4 regions of the Rhodovulum sp. HP10 genome follow, and region 1 is predicted to be linked to each of the others. Evidence: riboswitches for the same ligand, from Rfam matches in the RefSeq annotation. Region 1 holds a riboswitch; each other region holds the start of a gene.
The links. Region 1 has a riboswitch for cobalamin ahead of ACK8CO_RS17910 (DUF1636 family protein). Riboswitches for the same ligand answer to the same signal wherever they lie in the genome.
Positions count from the first base shown of each region.

Region 1 (4,192 bases):
ACCGCCCGGGTGCGGCTCGAGGACGGCGGCAGCGCGCATCGGGTCTTTGCCGCGGGCGCCGCGATGGCGGGCGGGCTGCTGGGCCAGGGCTATCTCTCGGGCAGTGCGCTGGCCATTGGCGGGGTCTTCGGCCGGATCGCCGGGGCGGGCGCGGCCAGCATCGCGGGCCCCGACGCCCGCCAGGCCGGGCCCGGCGCCGTCCCGTCCCTCCCGGCGGCGGACCCCGCCCCCCCCCTCTCACAGCCTGCCTCCGCGGCCTCCAGGCCCTGGCAGGAGGCCGCCCGCGCGCTGAACATCTGCAATAGCTGCGGTTTCTGCACCGGGCTTTGCGCGGTCTTTCCGGCGGCCCAGCTCCGTCCGGCCCTCGCGGCAGGCGATCTGCGCCACCTGGCGCATCTTTGCCATGACTGCCGCTCCTGCCATTACGACTGCCAATATGCCCCGCCCCATGCGCTGGCGGTGAACCTGCCCGCGGCCCTGGCCGAGGCGCGCGCAGCCGATTACGCCGCCGGCCTGCCCGCGCGCCTGCCCGGGGCGATCTTCCTGCTCTGCCTTCTCGGCCTGCCGCTGCTGGCCCTTCTGGCGATCCCGCCCGAGAGGCTCTTTGCCACCGGCACCGCGCCCGGCGCCTTTTACGAGGTGATCCCGCATTGGCTCATGGCCGGAGGCGCGGGGCTGGCTTTCGGCGGCGCGGCGCTGGTGCTGGCGATCCGGCTCGGACGGTTCTGGCGTCAGACCAGAGGCCCCGCCGCGCGGCCGGGCATCCGCCCCCTGCTCCGGGGACTGGGTGCGGCGCTGCGGCTCAGCAATCTCGGCGAGGCGCGCGGCTGCGACGGGCCAGAGGGCCCGACCGGCCCGGCGCGGCGGATCTTCCATCACCTGCTGGCGGGCGGCTTCGTGCTGACCGGGCTGGCGACGCTGGCCGGGGCCCTGCTTCACGCCCGGGGCGAGATCGCGCCCTATCCGCTGGCCTCGGCCCCGGTCGGGCTGGGCACGCTGGGCGGTCTCGCCATGCTTGCCGGGCTTGCGGGACTGTCGCATCGGCGCATCCGGGCCGACCGCCGCCCTGCCTCGGCCCGGATGGAGACCGCCGACCGCGACCTGAGACGGGCCCTGGGCATTGTCGCGGGCTCGGGCCTCGCGCTGCTGGCCCTGCGCGACGGGCCGGCGATGGGGCTGATGCTGGCGCTCCATCTCGGGTCGGTCCTGGGGCTCGCGCTGGCGCTGCCCTTCGGCAAGCTCTCGCACGGGGCCTATCGCGGCCTCGCCCTGATCCGCCACGCCGCCGAACGCGCGGCCCGGCCAAGGCCCCGTCGCTGAGACCCGTCGCCGAGACCCGTTACCGAACCCTGCCGCCGAACCCGTCCCCCAGGCATCGTCCCCAAGCATCGCGCTTGACAAGCGCGCGCCCGGAAGGGCATGAACCGCCGCGCTGGTGCCCGTCATCGGACGGGTGAAAAGGGAATGCGCCAGAGGCCGGGTTCGATGCATCGGGCCTTCAAGCGCAGCCGCCCCCGCGACCGTGACCGGAGAGGCCGCCCGCATGCCACTGACCCGAACGGGCCGGGAAGGCAGGGCCGCCGCCGAAGGCCCCTGCCTTCGAGATCCGCAAGCCGGGAGACCTGCCAGCGCAGACGACGTGAACCGGACGGGGTGTTCCGGTGTCGGGTCCGGCTTCGGCTCTGCCCGCTCCCGCCCTTGTCCTCCGACCCGTGGGGCCCGACGATGAGTGTTTCCGTTTCCTTCCGCCGCTCCTTCCGCGACCGGAGCCGCCCGGCATGAGCGCGCCCGAGGCCCCTGCGGTCGAGCTTCTGGTCTGCACCACCTGCAAGCGCCGCCAGCCCGCCGATCCCGACGCCCCCCGCCCGGGCAGCCTGCTTCACGAGGCCGTCCGGACTCATGGCCTGCCCGAAGGCGTGCGCCTTGTGCCCGTCGAATGCCTCTCGGCCTGTGCCTCGGGTTGCACCGTCGCGCTGCGGGGGCCGGGCCGCTGGACCTATGTCTATGGCAATTTCGACGAGACGACCGGCGCGCCCATCATCGCCGAGGGCGCCCGCGCCTATCGCGACGCCGCCGACGGGCTCGTGCCCTGGCGCGAGCGCCCCGAGCATTTCCGCAAGAACTGCATTGCCCGTATCCCGCCCATGGAGGCCCTGAAATGACCGATCTCGCCAAGCTTCCCGTCACCGTCGTCACCGGCTTTCTCGGCTCGGGCAAGACCACGCTGATCCGCCACCTGATGCAGAATGCGGGCGGCCGCCGCCTGGCCGTCCTCGTCAATGAATTCGGCGATGTCGGCGTCGATGGCGAGATCCTGAAGGGCTGCGCCCTGCCCGACTGCCCGGCCGAGAACGTGGTCGAGCTTGCCAATGGCTGCATCTGCTGCACCGTCGCCGACGAGTTCATCCCGACGATGGAGGCGCTTTTGCAGCTCGAGCCGCGCCCCGACCATATCCTGATCGAGACCTCGGGGCTGGCCCTGCCGAAACCTCTGCTCAAGGCGTTCGACTGGCCCGCGATCCGCTCGCGCATCACCGTCGACGGGGTGATCGCGGTGGCCGATGCCGAGGCCGTGGCCGCGGGCCGCTTCGCGCCGAATGTCGCCGCCGTCGATGCCCAGCGCGCCGCCGATGACAGCCTTGATCACGAGACGCCGCTGTCCGAGGTCTTCGAGGACCAGATCGCCTGCGCCGATATCGTGCTGCTGACCAAGCCCGATCTCGCCGGCCCCGAGGGGCTGGCCGCCGCCCGCGCCGTGATCGAGGCCGAGGCGCCGCGCAAGCTGCCCGTGGTCGAGGTGACCGAGGGCGCGGTCGATCCGCGCGTGATCCTGGGACTTGGCGCGGCCGCCGAGGATGATCTCGACGCCCGGCCCAGCCATCACGACAGCGGCGCCGAGCATGACCATGACGAATTCGAAAGCGTGGTGATCGATCTGCCCGAACAGGACGACCCCGAGGCGCTCTCGGCCCGGATCGAGGCGCTGGCGCGCACGCAGAACATCCTGCGGGTCAAGGGCCATGTCGCGGTCGCGGGCAAGCCGATGCGGCTTCTGGTGCAGGCGGTGGGCGCGCGGGTGCGCCATCAGTTCGACCGGCCCTGGGGGCCGGACGAGACCCGCGCCACCCGGCTTGTCGTGATCGCCGAGCATGACGATATCGACGAAGGCGCGATCCGCGCGGCCCTGAGCGCCTGAGGCCGCCCCCATGCATGTCGTCTTCCGCGAAAGCCACGGGCTCGAGGAAACCGCCGTTCCGACGGATCTGGGTCAGGACCCGGCCGATCTGGCGGTGCTGTCCTTTTCCGACAGCGATCTCGGGGCCTTCGCGGCGGGCTGGCATCGCGGCGGCGGCCCCGAAGGCCGGATGCCCACCCTCAGGCTGGCCAATCTCGCGGCCCTGATCCATCCGCTCTCGGTCGATACCTATGCAGAGCGCACGCTTTCGGGGGCGAAGGGCATCCTGATCCGGCTGATCGGCGGGCGCGCCTATTGGGAGTACGGGCTGACCCAGATCGGCGCGCTGGCCCGCGCGCATGGCATCGCGCTGGCCGTGCTGCCCGCCGACGGGCGCCCCGATCCGCGGCTCGACGCGGCCTCGACCCTGCCGGTCTCGACACTCAGGCGCCTGTCCGAGCTCTGCGACGAGGGCGGTGCGGTCGCGGCACAGGCGGCGCTGGCGCAACTGGCGCTGGCCGCGGGGCTTTACGCCGCGCCCGTGATCGGCACCAAGACCGTGCCCGAGATGGGCGCCTGGAGCCCCGAGGGCGGAGCCGTGCCCGCGCCCGACCTGTCGCCGGTGGATGCCCCCCGGATCGTCCTGACCTTCTACCGCGCCTATGTCACCGCCGCCGATCTCGGCCCCGTCGAGGCGCTTTTCGACGCGTTCCGGGCGCGCGGCTGCGCCGTCACCGGCCTCTTCGTGCCGTCCCTGAAGGCGCCCGAGGCGGCGCGCTGGCTGGCGGACCATCTGCGCGCGCTGAGCCCCGCCGCCATCGTCAACGCCACCGCCTTTTCCGGCAAGGGCGAGGACGGGACCTCGCCGCTCGATGCCCCGGGCGTGCCGGTCTTTCAGGTGGCGCTGTCTTCCGCCCCCGAAACCGCCTGGGCCGAGGCCGAGCGCGGGCTGTCTCCGGCCGATCTTGCCATGCATGTGGTCCTGCCCGAGGTCGATGGCCGGATCTTCGCGGGCGT
Region 1 is NZ_CP180201.1:3,819,434-3,823,625, reverse strand. Features, by position in the region: gene tcuA (FAD-dependent tricarballylate dehydrogenase TcuA) at 1-1,320, shown strand, start outside; cobalamin riboswitch at 1,417-1,645, shown strand; gene ACK8CO_RS17910 (DUF1636 family protein) at 1,779-2,162, shown strand; gene cobW (cobalamin biosynthesis protein CobW) at 2,159-3,196, shown strand; gene cobN (cobaltochelatase subunit CobN) at 3,207-4,192, shown strand, end outside.

Region 2 (4,192 bases), 1.3 Mb from region 1:
TCGGGCAGGCCCTTCTGCAACAAGGGTTCCCCGCCCGAGATCACCACCCCGTCAAGCAGCCCCTGCCGGCGGTCGAGAAAGGCCAGGACCGCGTCCCAGCCGATCCGGCCCGGCCCCGCCGCCAGCAGCTCGGTGTTGTGGCAATAACGGCAGGCCCAGGGACAGCCTTGGCAGAAGACCGTCGCCACCAGTTCGCCGGGCCAGTCGACGCTCGAATGCCGGACCAGCCCGGAGATCGCAAGCTCAGCCAAGCCGCGCCTTCGCCTCGTCGAAATAGACCCGTTCGGCGGCCTCGCCCTTCTTGCCGGTGTTGAAGGAGGACATCGGGCGGTGATAGCCCATCACCCGGGTCCAGACCTCGCAGCGGGTGCGCTCTTCGTCCGTCAGGACGATTTCGGCATCCCGGGTCGTCATGTCCTTGTCGATCATGGTCATCGGATCGCTCCTTCAGCTGGCTTTCGCGCGCTTCGCCGCGATCAGCTCGGCGTCGCATTTCGGGCAGAATTCGTGCTCGCCCGCGAGATACCCGTGTTTCGGGCAGATCGAGAAGGTGGGCGTCACGGTGATATAGGGCAGGCGGAAGGACGACAGCGCCCGGCGCACGAGCTTCTTGCAGGCCTCGGCCGACGAGATCCGCTCGCCCATGTAAAGATGCAGGACCGTGCCGCCGGTATAGCGCGCCTGCAACGGCTCCTGATGTTCGAGCGCCTCGAACGGGTCGGCGGTATATCCGACCGGAAGCTGGGTCGAGTTGGTGTAATAGGGCTGATCGTCGGTGCCCGCCTGCAGGATGCCCGGGAAGCGCTTCCGGTCCTCGCGGGCAAAGCGGTAGGTCGTGCCCTCGGCGGGCGTGGCCTCTAGATTGTACATGTGCCCGGTCTCTTCCTGGAACTCGACCATCCGGGCGCGCAGGTGATCCATCAGCCTGAGGGCAAGCGCCTGGCCCGCCTCGGTCGCAATGTCCTCGCGGTCGTCGGTGAAGTTCCGGATCATCTCGTTCACGCCGTTCACGCCCAGCGTCGAGAAGTGGTTCCGGAGCGTGCCGAGGTAGCGCTTGGTATAGGGGAAAAGCCCGGCCTCGATATGATGCTCGATCACCTTGCGCTTGAGCTCCAGGCTGGTGCGGGCGATCCCCGCCAGCCGGTCGAGCGCGGCCAGAAGCCCCGCCTCGTCGCCCTTGTGCAGATGGCCGAGCCGGGCGCAGTTGATGGTGACGACGCCAAGGCTGCCGGTCTGCTCGGCCGAGCCGAACAGACCGTTGCCGCGTTTCAGAAGCTCGGTCAGGTCAAGCTGCAGGCGGCAGCACATCGAGCGCACCATATGCGGCTCGAGCTCCGAATTCACGAAGTTCTGGAAATAGGGCAGCCCGTATTTCGCCGTCATCTCGAACAGATAACCGGCATTCTCGCTGTCCCAGGGGAAATCGGGGGTGATGTTGTAGGTCGGGATCGGGAAGGTGAAGACCCGGCCCCTGGCATCGCCCGCGGTCATCACCTCCATATAGGCGCGGTTGATCATGTCCATCTCGGACTGCAGCTCGCCATAGGTGAACTCCGCCTCGCGCCCGCCGATCACCGGCACCTGATCGCGCAGGTCTTCCGGGCAGGTCCAGTCGAAGGTCAGGTTGGTGAAGGGCGTCTGCGTGCCCCAGCGCGAGGGCACGTTCAGATTGTAGATGAATTCCTGCATCGCCTGCCGGACGGCGGCGAAATCGAGCCCGTCGCGCCGGACATAGGGCGCCAGATAGGTATCGAACGAGCTGAAGGCCTGGGCGCCGGCCCATTCGTTCTGCAACGTGCCGAGGAAGTTCACGATCTGGCCCAGGGCGCTTGTCAGATGCATCGGCGCGGCGGATTCGATGGTGCCGGGCACGCCGTTCAGCCCCTCGCGCAGCAGCGTCCTCAGAGACCAGCCCGCGCAATAGCCCGCGAACATGTCGAGATCGTGGATATGGATGTCGCCCTGGCGATGGGCCTGGCCGACCTCGGGCGGGTAGATATGGCTCAGCCAGTAATTCGCCGTCACCTTGCCCGAGGTGTTCAGGATCATCCCGCCCAACGAATAGCCCTGATTCGCGTTGGCATTCACTCGCCAGTCCGAGCGGTCGAGATATTCGTTGATCGAGCTTTCGACATCGACCAGCACCCGGCGGTCCTCGCGCAGCCGCGCATGCTGGGCGCGATAGACCGCATAGGCGCGCACCGTCGCGATCCGGTTGGCGCCGATCAGCGCCTGTTCGACGGCATCCTGGATCTCCTCGACATCGGGCGCGCCGTCCGCGTGTCGGAAGCTCAGCACCCGCACCACCTGGGCGGTGAGATGCGCGGCCTCCTCGGCGCCGAATTCGCCGGTGGCCTCGCCCGCGCGGGCGATGGCGCGGGCGATCCGGCCGGGGTCGAAGGGAACGATCTGGCCGTCGCGGTTGGCGACGGAACGGGGCGAGGGGGCGGTCATGGCGGTTCGCTTTCGGTTCTGGTCAGGGGCGGCAGGCAGGGAGGCACGCGGACCCGCCGGTCCGACGCACGCACCCGAGCCCACCGCTCGCGGTCGTTCGGTCCGCTCTGGCAGGTCTCCTGACTTCGCGGCTCGGACGCCCTGGCCCTCCTTCCCGGCGTCTTGCGCCAGTGGATCACGGGGCCGCAGCTTGCCGCTGACAGTTGCGGGGGCAGTGCCGGATTCTCACCGGCTTCCCTCTTCGCCCACGGGATGAACCGCGGGAACCAAAGCAACATGATATTGATGCCGATGGGGATATTTTGTCAATATGTAGTGGGTGCGACCTTCGCGCACCCTCGGGTGCCGCCATCGGGCCCTGCCGCCGCGCGCCTATGCCTGCGGCAAGGCGGGAGGCGGAGACGTCTTCCTGCCAGCGCCCGGGCGCCATCACGGGCCAGCCCCGGGGAAGGGGGTAGGCGATCGGCGCTGTCGCCGCAAGCCGAAGCCGCTATGCTGGCGCCGACCGGCCGAAGGGGAAAGCGATGGAATACATGGAATGGCAACGGCTTCTGACCAGAAGCCGGCACGGACAGTCGGAGATCGTGGATGCGCCCGAGCGGCCCGCCTTCCTGGTCGATCTCGACCGGGTGATCTTCTCGCAGCCATTCCGGCGGCTTGCCAACAAGACCCAGGTGCATCCGCTTTACGAGAACGACCACCTGCATCACCGGATGATCCACAGCCTCGAGACCAGCAGCGTGGGCCGCTCGCTGGGGTTCGAGGTCGGGCAGGCGCTGGCCGCGCGGGGCATCCTGTCCGAAGGGGCGGGCCACGAGCTGTCCTATATCCTGCAGGCGGCCTGTGCTGCCCATGATATCGGCAATCCGCCCTTCGGCCATGCCGGCGAGGATGCAATCTCGGAGTGGTTCGCGACCCGGCGCCCCTTCGAGGCCGATCTGAGCCCGGGCCAGCGCCGGGAGTTCGAGCATTTCGAGGGCAATGCCCAGGGCTTCCGGATCCTGACCCGGCTGGAGATGTACCGGCTCGAGGGCGGCATGCGGCTGACCCATGCCGTTCTGGGCGCCTTCACCAAATATCCCTGCCTCGCAAAGGACGGTGCGCTGGGCCGGGACGCGCCCACCATCGGCCTGAAGAAATACGGGGCCTTCGAGGCAGAGGCCGCGCATCTGGCCGGGATGGCCGAAAGCACCGGGTTGATTCCCCGGGATGCCGGCTGGCAACGGCACCCGCTGGCCTTCCTCGTCGAGGCGGCGGACAATATCTGCTACAACATCCTCGATCTCGAGGATGCCTTTACCACCGGCGTCCTGTCCCATGGCGAGGTGCGGCCGCTGCTGGAGGCGCTGATCGGCAAGGAAGTCGCGCCCGTCCCCGGCGGGACGCACGCCGAGCATGTGGGCCATCTGCGCGCCCGGGCCGTCCATGGCGCCATCCGCGCCAGTGTCGCGGCCTTTCTGGACCACCATGACGACATTCTCGCGGGCCGGTTCTCGGCCGAGCTGACCGATGTCTTCGCGCTGAAGGAGGCCTTTGCGGCGATTTCCGATGTCGCGAATGAGCGGATCTTCCCCTCGTCGCGCAAGATGGAGCTGGAAGTGGCGGGGCGCGATCTGATCTTTGCGCTGCTCGACCGCTTCCTTGCGGTGATCGAGGAGCTGGCCCGCCATGGCTGGAATGTCGCGGCGATGGAGGAGGACAAACCCTATCTGCGCAAGCTGGTCGCCTCGGCCGGAAT
Region 2 is NZ_CP180201.1:992,183-996,374, reverse strand. Features, by position in the region: gene ACK8CO_RS04495 (anaerobic ribonucleoside-triphosphate reductase activating protein) at 1-251, opposite strand, end outside; partial or broken gene ACK8CO_RS04490 (ribonucleoside triphosphate reductase) at 244-2,454, opposite strand; cobalamin riboswitch at 2,546-2,740, opposite strand; gene dgt (dGTP triphosphohydrolase) at 2,979-4,192, shown strand, end outside.
Region 2: linked by a shared signal. The riboswitch ahead of ACK8CO_RS04490 (ribonucleoside triphosphate reductase) and the one ahead of ACK8CO_RS17910 (DUF1636 family protein) in region 1 are both predicted to bind cobalamin.

Region 3 (4,192 bases), 990 kb from region 1:
GCGGCGCGTCCGCCGGGGCGTGTCGAAGCTGAACATCAACCCGCATCCGCTGCCAGGAAAAGCCGGGTCGCGAGGTCCTCCATGTCGGCGCGGGCGCTGTCGGCAACGGATTCGAACCAGCTGAGCGAGACCGCCGCCGGGATCGCCACCGCCATGCCGGCCGCCGTGGTCAGAAGGGCCTCCCAGATACCACCCGCCAGATCGGCCGGGTCGGCTGCGGCCCCCGCCGATTGCAGCGCCTGAAAGGCGTCGATCATGCCCAGAACGGTTCCCAGAAGCCCCAGAAGCGGCGCGATCACCGCGATCAGTTCCAGCGCCCGCAGCCCCGCGCGAAGCTCGGCCAGCAGCCGCCGGGCGACGCGGGTCGTCTCTTCGCGGGCCTTGGCCTCGGGCAGGCCCAGCGACAGCGCCCCGATGGCCGCGCGAACCAGCCGCGCCCGCAGCCCGACCCGGCCCGAGACCGCCGCCACCGCCGCCTCGCGCGCGCCCTCCTGCCAGAGCGCGACCGAGCGTTCGGCCCGGGCGCCCGCGAAGGCACCCATCCGTGCGAGGCCCCAGAGCTTCCAGAGGATCAGACTGAGCGTTGCGACCGACAAGGCCGCGATGGCCCACATCGCCGCGCCGCCGGTGTGAAGGAAGGACAGGATCGGCTCGATCATGCGGCGGGCTCCTCGGTCAGGCAGGAATTGGGGGTCATCGCACCACCTCCAGCGGCTGGAAGACCGGGCCGTCGGGGGTCTCGGCCAGATAGGCGCGCAGCCCGAAGACCTCGGCCAGATTGGCCTCGCTCAGCACCGCGCGCGGCGGACCGTCGGCCACCAGACGGCCCCGATGCATCAGCAGGAGCCGGGTGCAGAACCGGACCGCCAGCCCCAGATCGTGCAGCGAGACCATCACCAGGCGGCCTTCGGCGGCGAGCCCCGCAAACAGCTCCATGGTGGTGAACTGATGCGCGGGGTCGAGCCCGGCGATGGGTTCGTCGGCCATCAGGACCGGCGCCTCCTGCGCCAGCGCCCGGGCGATCAGCACCCGCGCCTGCTCGCCCCCCGACAGCTCGGTCGCGCGGCGCGTGGCGAACCCGGCAAGCCCGAGCCTGTCCATCGCGGCAGAAATGGCGGCACGGTCGCGCGGGCCAGGGCCCTGGCCCGGCCCCAGATGCGGCGTGCGGCCGAGCCCGACCAGGGTCTCGACGCTGACCGGCCAGGCGATCTCGCGCATCTGCGGCAGCCAGGCGGCGATGCGGGCACGCTCGGAGGCGGCAAGGCGGGCAAGGCTCGATCCGCCCTTGTGCGGCACGAGGCCGAGGGCTGCGCGCATCAAGGTGGTCTTGCCCGCGCCATTGGGGCCGACAAGGCCCACGCATTCGCCGGGGGACAGCCGCGCGGTGACATCGTCGACCACCGGGCAGGCGCCGCGCAGGACGCTCAGATGCGTGAGGTTGAGGCCGGTCATGCGCCTGCCTCCGCCCGGGTGCGGAAGATCAGCCGGATGAACAGCGGCGCCCCGATCAGCGCGGTGACGACACCCAGCTTGAGATCGCGGTCGGGCAGCACCAGACGCACGCCGATATCGGCGGCAAGCAGCAAGGCCGCGCCGCCCAGCGCCGAGGCCGGCAACAGGCGCCCGGGCCGGGCGCCGACCAGCGGGCGCAGAAGATGCGGCACGATCAGCCCGACAAAGCCGATGGCCCCCGCGACCGCCACCCCGGCCCCGACCGAGGCCGCGACGCCAAGCACAAGCGCGAGGCGCAGCCGCCCGAGCCGGATGCCCAGCGCCGCCGCCGCATCCTCGCCCAGCGTCAGCGCGTCGAGCCCGCGGCCGAGCCCGGCCAGCATCAGCCAGCCCAGAAGCGTCAGCGGCAGCGCCAGCCAGACATGGGTGAAGGAGCGATCGGCGAGCGAGCCCATCAGCCAGAACACGATATCGGCCGTGGCATAGGGGTTGGGCGAGAGGTTCAGCACCAGTTGCGTCAGTGCCCCCGCCAGCGCCGAGAGCGCGATGCCCGCGAGGATCAGCGTGAAGGCGCCGCCGCGCGGCCCGGCCAGAAGCAGCAGAAGCGAGACGGCGATCAGCGCGCCGGTCAGCGCCGAGGCCGGCAGCGCCAGCACATGCGCCGAGGCGAGCCCCGTTTGCAGCGCCAGCACCGCGCCCAGCGCGGCACTCGACGAGACGCCGATCAGACCGGGCTCGGCCAGCGGGTTGCGCATGTAGCCCTGAAGGGCCGCACCCGAGAGCCCGAGGCTCGCGCCCACCAGCACGGCAAGGATCGCGCGTGGCAGCCGGATCTCGCGCATGACCAGCACCGCCGCCTCGCCGCGCCCGGCCAGCAGCGCCGAGAGGCTGTCGCCGACCGACAGCCCGGCCGGACCGATCAGCAGCGACAGCCCGAAAAGCGCCGCCACCAGCAGCGCAAGCGCCCAGAAAAGCCCCTGCCCCCTCATGCGCGCGCTCCGTCCTGGTCGGCCGGTCTTGTCTCCGGATCGTCCATCGCCCTGCCCTTCCCTGCCCTTGCGGGCGGTCCGGGGTGCGGCGGGATCGGGCCAGCTCCCCGGACGGTGATCTGTCTCACCGCTGCGGGCTGGCCGCTCCGGGGCGCGCCCCGCGCCCGGAAAGGGTGATCGTCGCTCCGGCAGGTCTCCTGGCTTGCGGGTCCTTGCTTGGCTGGCCTTCCCGGGCCCTGGCCCAGTGGCATCTGTCAGCCGCGCTCTCCGCCTACAGTTGCGGGGGCAGCCGCGGAGTTGCCCCTGAGAGGGCGCACCGCGTTCCCTTTTATCCGGCCTTCCCGGCCGGAACCGAAGTCGCTCCTGCCTAGCCCATCGGCGCGCATTGTCAAAGCCCTTTGAGCGGGCTCAGCCCTCGCCCGCCAGCCCCTTCAGGATCGGACAATCGGGACGCTGATCGCCCGCACAGGCCGAGACCAGCTCGGCCAAGGTGGCGCGCATCGCCTGCAACTCGGCGATCTTGGCCTCGATCTGCGCCAGATGGACGCGGGCGATCTGCTTCACATTGGCGCTGGCGCGCTCCTTGTCGGTGTAAAGCGCCAGAAGCGCCCGGCATTCCTCGATCGAGAAGCCGAGCGACCGGGCCCGGCCCAGAAAGGTCAGGTTGTGCCGGTCGGTTTCCGAGAAATGCCGGTAGCCATTGTCGCCCCGGGCCGGACGGATCAGACCGATCTCCTCGTAATAGCGGATGGTCTTGGCCGGCAGCCCGGTGGCCTTCGAGATGTCGCCGATATTCATGACCCGGCCTCCAGCGGGCCGAGCCCGCGCAGCCGAAGCGCGTTCGACAGCACGAAGAGGCTCGAGCAGGCCATCGCGCCCGCGGCCAGCATCGGCGACAGGAGAAGGCCGTTCAGCGGATAGAGCACGCCTGCCGCCACCGGGATCAGCGCGACGTTATAGGCGAAGGCCCAGAACAGGTTCTGGCGGATATTGGCCAGAGTCCGGCGGCTGACATGGAGCGCATTGACCACGCCCTGCGGATCGCCCGACATCAGCACCACGTCGCCCGCCTCGATGGCGACATCGGTGCCGGTGCCGATGGCAAGCCCCACATCGGCCGCGGCCAGTGCGGGCGCGTCATTCAGCCCGTCGCCGACGAAGGCGACCGGGCCCTCGGCGCGAAGCCCCTCCAGCGCCTCGACCTTGCCGCCGGGCAGAACGCCCGCCACGACACGGTCGATGCCAAGCTCGGCCGCGACGGCGCGCGCGGTCGGCTCGGTATCGCCGGTGATCAGCGCGGTCGCGACACCCATCCGGTGGAGCCCCGCGATCGCCGCGCGCGCCGAGGGCTTGATCGGGTCGGCCAGCGCCAGCACGCCCGCCGCCCCTCCGTCGATGGCCACGAAAACGGGCGTCGCCCCCGTGGCGGCCAGCGTCGCGGCCTCGGCCTCGAGGGGCCCGAGCGCGATGCCCTCGCGCGCCATCAGCCGTTCGGCGCCCACCAGGACGTCACGGCCGCCGATCCGTCCCCGGACGCCGAAACCGGGCAACGCCTCGACCCCTTCGGCCTCGGGATGATCTGGCGCGGCGGCCAGGATGGCCCGGGCAAGCGGATGTTCCGAGCGGGCCTCGAGCGCGGCGGCAGCGGCCAGGACATCGTCCCTTTCAAAGCCGTCGGCCAGCCGGATCCCGGTCAATTCGGGATGGCCCTCGGTCAGGGTGCCGGTCTTGTCGAAGGCGACCGTCGCGAC
Region 3 is NZ_CP180201.1:704,144-708,335, forward strand. Features, by position in the region: gene ACK8CO_RS03135 (ExbD/TolR family protein) at 1-36, opposite strand, end outside; gene ACK8CO_RS03140 (MotA/TolQ/ExbB proton channel family protein) at 36-659, opposite strand; gene ACK8CO_RS03145 (ABC transporter ATP-binding protein) at 694-1,452, opposite strand; gene ACK8CO_RS03150 (FecCD family ABC transporter permease) at 1,449-2,441, opposite strand; cobalamin riboswitch at 2,611-2,812, opposite strand; gene cueR (Cu(I)-responsive transcriptional regulator) at 2,850-3,239, opposite strand; gene ACK8CO_RS03160 (heavy metal translocating P-type ATPase) at 3,236-4,192, opposite strand, start outside.
Region 3: linked by a shared signal. The riboswitch ahead of ACK8CO_RS03150 (FecCD family ABC transporter permease) and the one ahead of ACK8CO_RS17910 (DUF1636 family protein) in region 1 are both predicted to bind cobalamin.

Region 4 (4,192 bases), 1.5 Mb from region 1:
CAGAGATACAGCTCCTTCAGCCCGAAATCCCGCGCCAGGTAACTGAACGCGCCCTCGCAGGTGACCAGCCAGCGCTGCGCCTCGGGAATGGTCGCGATCTCGGCCTTCAGCGGCTCGAGCGTGGCGCGCAGCGCGTCCTTGTAAGCGGTGGCATTCCGGACATAGGTCGCGGCATTGGCGAGGTCGTGCTCGGCAAAGGCGTCGAGGATATTGTCGACATAGACAAGCGCCGTCTCGAGCCCCATCCAGGCATGCGGGTTCGGCTTGCCCCGATAGGCGCCCTCGGCGATCGGGATCGGGTCGATGCCCTCGCTCAGCGTGACCGAGGGCACGTCGCCGAGATGGTCCAGGAACTGCTGGAACCACAGCTCGAGATTCAGGCCGTTCGACAGGATCAGGTCGGCATCCTGCGCCCGGAGGATGTCGCGCGGCGTCGGCTCATAGCCGTGGATCTCGGCCCCCGGCTTGGTGATCGAGACCACATCGGCCGCATCGCCTGCCACATGCCGGGCCATGTCGGCCAGGACCGTGAAGGTCGTCACCACCTTCATCCGGTCTGCATCCGCAAGTGCGGCGCCCGCCATCAGCCCGGCCGTAGCCGCCACCCCGATCAGGCCTGTCATCTTCAGGCTCATGGACCGTCCTTTCCAGGGTTCGGGCAATCGCCCTGCACGGGCCGCCCAGTTGCAAGAGAGTCGCAGATACAGATAGCAGCCCCATGGCTTGTTGCAAGTTATTTGCAATTGCAGCCCGCAACCGGAGGCCTGCCACCCCCTGCCTGCCTTCCCGGCCGCCCGGGTCCGGCGGCCCTGCCTGTCGTCAAGCCGGATGACCTTGCCACGCGTTCATGCTATGGCATCGCTTCAGCCCGACCGGCCCGCTCCGGTGTCGGGCACAGGACATCACCGACGGAGCGGACGCCCCATGACCAAAGCCAGCCCCGAGTCCTTGCTCGACATCTGTCGGCGGCACGGTCTTCGCATCACCGGGCAACGCCGGGTCATCCTCGAGGTGCTGGATGCGGCCGGGGATCATCCCGATGTCGAAGAGCTGCATCGCAGGGTCGCCGCCATCGAGCCGGGGATCAACATCGCCACCGTCTACCGGACGATGAACAAGCTTGCCGAGAAGGGGCTGATCGAACGCCACATGTTCGAGGACGGACGCCTGCGCTACGAACCGGCCCCCGAACAGCATCACGACCATTTCATCAATCTCGAGACCGGCGAGGTGGTCGAATTCAGATCCGACGAGATCGAGCGGCTGCAGGAAGAGATCGCCCGCAAGCACGGTTTCGAGATCGTCAGCCACAAGCTGGAACTCTATGTCAGGCCGCGCAAACCGCGCTGACCGGGCCGGGTCAGGGGCGCAACCTGCGGCGCCCTCATCATTGTCATGAAAACTTCTGAAAGCCCGGCGCATTGACAGTCGCGCGCCGCTCTCGCATCTCTGGCGCGGTTCAGGTGCCGGATCGATGTCCGGTGAAAAGGGAATCCGGGACGGCCCGTCGGCCGGAGCCGGAACTGCCCCCGCAACTGTAGGCGGACAGCCTGCCCGACATGCCACTGGCCGCGCGCGCCGGGAAGGCCGGGCAAGGCGCTCATCCGCGAGTCAGGAAACCTGCCTGGACCGATCACCTGTTCCGGCCGCGTGGGGCGTGCCGGGAGCGGCCTTCCGCAAAGGTGACACCGCCGCTCCGCGACGCCGGTCGCGGGGTTTCGTTTCCAGTTCCGGCGCGCGCCGAGCGCGGGCCGTTCGAAAGGCATGTCACGATGACGACCGAAGATACCTCCTCCCTCCGCCCTGCGCTTCCTCGGGCAGATCATGTCGGCTCGCTGTTGCGCCCGCAGGCGATTGCCGGGGCCAGGATGCAGGGCCTGAAAGGCGCCGAGCTCTGCGCCGTCGAGGACCGCGAAATCGCCGCCCTGGTCGCGATGCAGAAGGAGGCCGGGCTCCGGGTCTTCACCGATGGCGAGGCCCGCCGCCAGTTCTGGCATTACGATTTCATGGGGATGCTGACCGGACTGGACATGAAGCCCTCGACCCGCAGCCTGCCGTTCCAGACAAAGCACAAGACCCCGCCCATCGAGGCGCATCTGACCGGGCCGCTGGATTTCCCGGCAGATCATCCGATGCTGCGCCATTTCACCTATCTCCGGGATCTGGTGGCGCCGGGCGAGGGCATCGCCAAGATCTCGATCCCGGGGCCCTCGGCCTGCCATTACCGGATGGTTCCCGGCAATATCGACTACCGGCCCTATCTGGATCAGGAACTGCTGTTCCATGACATCGCCGCGACCTACCGCAAGGCGGTCAGGGCCTTCTACGATGTCGGCTGCCGCTATCTGCAGCTCGACGACATCTTCTTCGCCTATCTCGGCGACGAGACCCAGCGCGAAGAGCGTCGCGCCATGGGCCAGGATCCCGACGCGCTGATCCGCAAATATGCCTGGATGCTGGAAGAGGCGATCCGGGATCGCCCGGCCGACATGCTGATCGGGATGCATATGTGCCGCGGCAATTTCCGCTCCTCGCATGTGGCCGAGGGCGGCTATCACGTCGCGGCCGACGCGATCTTCAACTGCACTTCGGTCGATATCTACCTGATGGAATACGATACCGGGCGGGCCGGCGGGCTCGAGCCGCTGGCCGCGCTGCCGAAGGGCCGCAAGCGGGTCATGCCCGGCTTCATCACCACCAAGACCGGCAAGCTGGAATCGCTGGACTGGATCAGGGCGAAATATGACGAGGTGTCGAAATATGTCGATATCGGCCAGCTCGGCGTCGCACCCCAATGCGGTTTCGCCTCGACCGAGCATGGCAACGAGATCACCGAGGACGACCAGAAGCGCAAGCTGGAGTTGGTCGTGAAGAGCGCCGAGGCGATCTGGGGCGAAACCTGACGCAAAGGGGACGGGGCGGGGCGCCCGGAACGGAGGCAGGCCCGTCTTGTCTCCTGCGGGCGCCCTTTCGCCGGGATCTGCCGCAGAGGGTCCCGACCGGCCGGGGATGCGCCGCTCTCCGGCCGGGCGCCAGACCTCCAAGGCAGACGCCGACAAGGCCTGGATTCGGAAGGCCGTCGCTCCGCCCGGCGCCTGGATCGCGAACAGGCCCCTCGCGCCGAGAACATGCGCCGATGCCACCTTTCGCGACATGTCTCCGATGTCTTTCCGCCCCGCCCCCGGTGTCGCCCGGCGGCCGGGTCCGGGGCGCGGGGCCTGCGCCCATTCGCCCGGCGGTGCGGCTTACCGCCCGTCGCCGATCAGCCCCAGACGCTGCGGATCGGTCACGGTGACATGGCGCCGGCGGCTGGCCACGATGCCCGCCTTTTCCCAGGCGCTCAGCAGGCGGCTGACGCTGTGCAGCGTCGTGCCGGTCATGTCCGAGATGTCCTGCCGCGTCACCGGAAAGGCGATCTCGATCCCCGCCTCCACCTCGCGGCCCGACTGCGCGATCAGCCGCAACAGCGCCCCCGCCACGCGCTGCTGCACCTGTTGCGTGGCCATCTCGATCAGCCGCGCATTCATCTCGCCGACGCGGGTGCCGACGGTCCTGTAGCCCTCTTCGGCGAAGCCGTCATAGCGGGCCGTGAAACCGTCCCAGAGGCTCATCGGCCAGGACAGCGTCAGACAGTCCCGCGCGCAGATCGCCGTGGCGGGATAGCTCTCGCGCCGGAGCGCCCGGGCAATCCCGAAAAGCTGTCCCGACGGGATATGGAGCGCGGTCACCGCCGTGCCTTCGGCGGTGATGCGCATGACCCGGATCACGCCGTCCAGAAGCAGATGGAAACGCTCTGCCGGGTGGCCCTCGCGGAACACGGCCGCGCCCTCGTCAAAACGCCGGGCGGTGGCCAGATCGAGGATCTCGCGGATCTGTCCCCGGTCGAGCCGCCGGAACGGGCCGACATCCTGCAACAGGCTTTCATCCAGTTTTGCGACCATGAACCGGCCCCGAATTTGTCGAAACGCAATGAGGTCTGGCCCGCGACAGCGCAAAAGGGAAGGCATGAAAACGCATGTGACGGCGAAAGGAGGCTTCCCCTGCGACATCTGCTGTCCCCCCTGTTGCGGCAGCCCCATCGCCCGTGCCGCATCGGCGCTCTCCCGGAAGGGGACAAGGCCCGGCCGCGGCGACATTGCGGGGCGGCCTTTCGTACCCGGAAACGGGCCGGATGCTCCGGAACTCGACGAGA
Region 4 is NZ_CP180201.1:2,290,985-2,295,176, reverse strand. Features, by position in the region: gene ACK8CO_RS10790 (metal ABC transporter substrate-binding protein) at 1-635, opposite strand, end outside; gene ACK8CO_RS10785 (Fur family transcriptional regulator) at 925-1,350, shown strand; cobalamin riboswitch at 1,445-1,643, shown strand; gene ACK8CO_RS10780 (5-methyltetrahydropteroyltriglutamate--homocysteine S-methyltransferase) at 1,773-2,903, shown strand; gene ACK8CO_RS10775 (Crp/Fnr family transcriptional regulator) at 3,246-3,941, opposite strand.
Region 4: linked by a shared signal. The riboswitch ahead of ACK8CO_RS10780 (5-methyltetrahydropteroyltriglutamate--homocysteine S-methyltransferase) and the one ahead of ACK8CO_RS17910 (DUF1636 family protein) in region 1 are both predicted to bind cobalamin.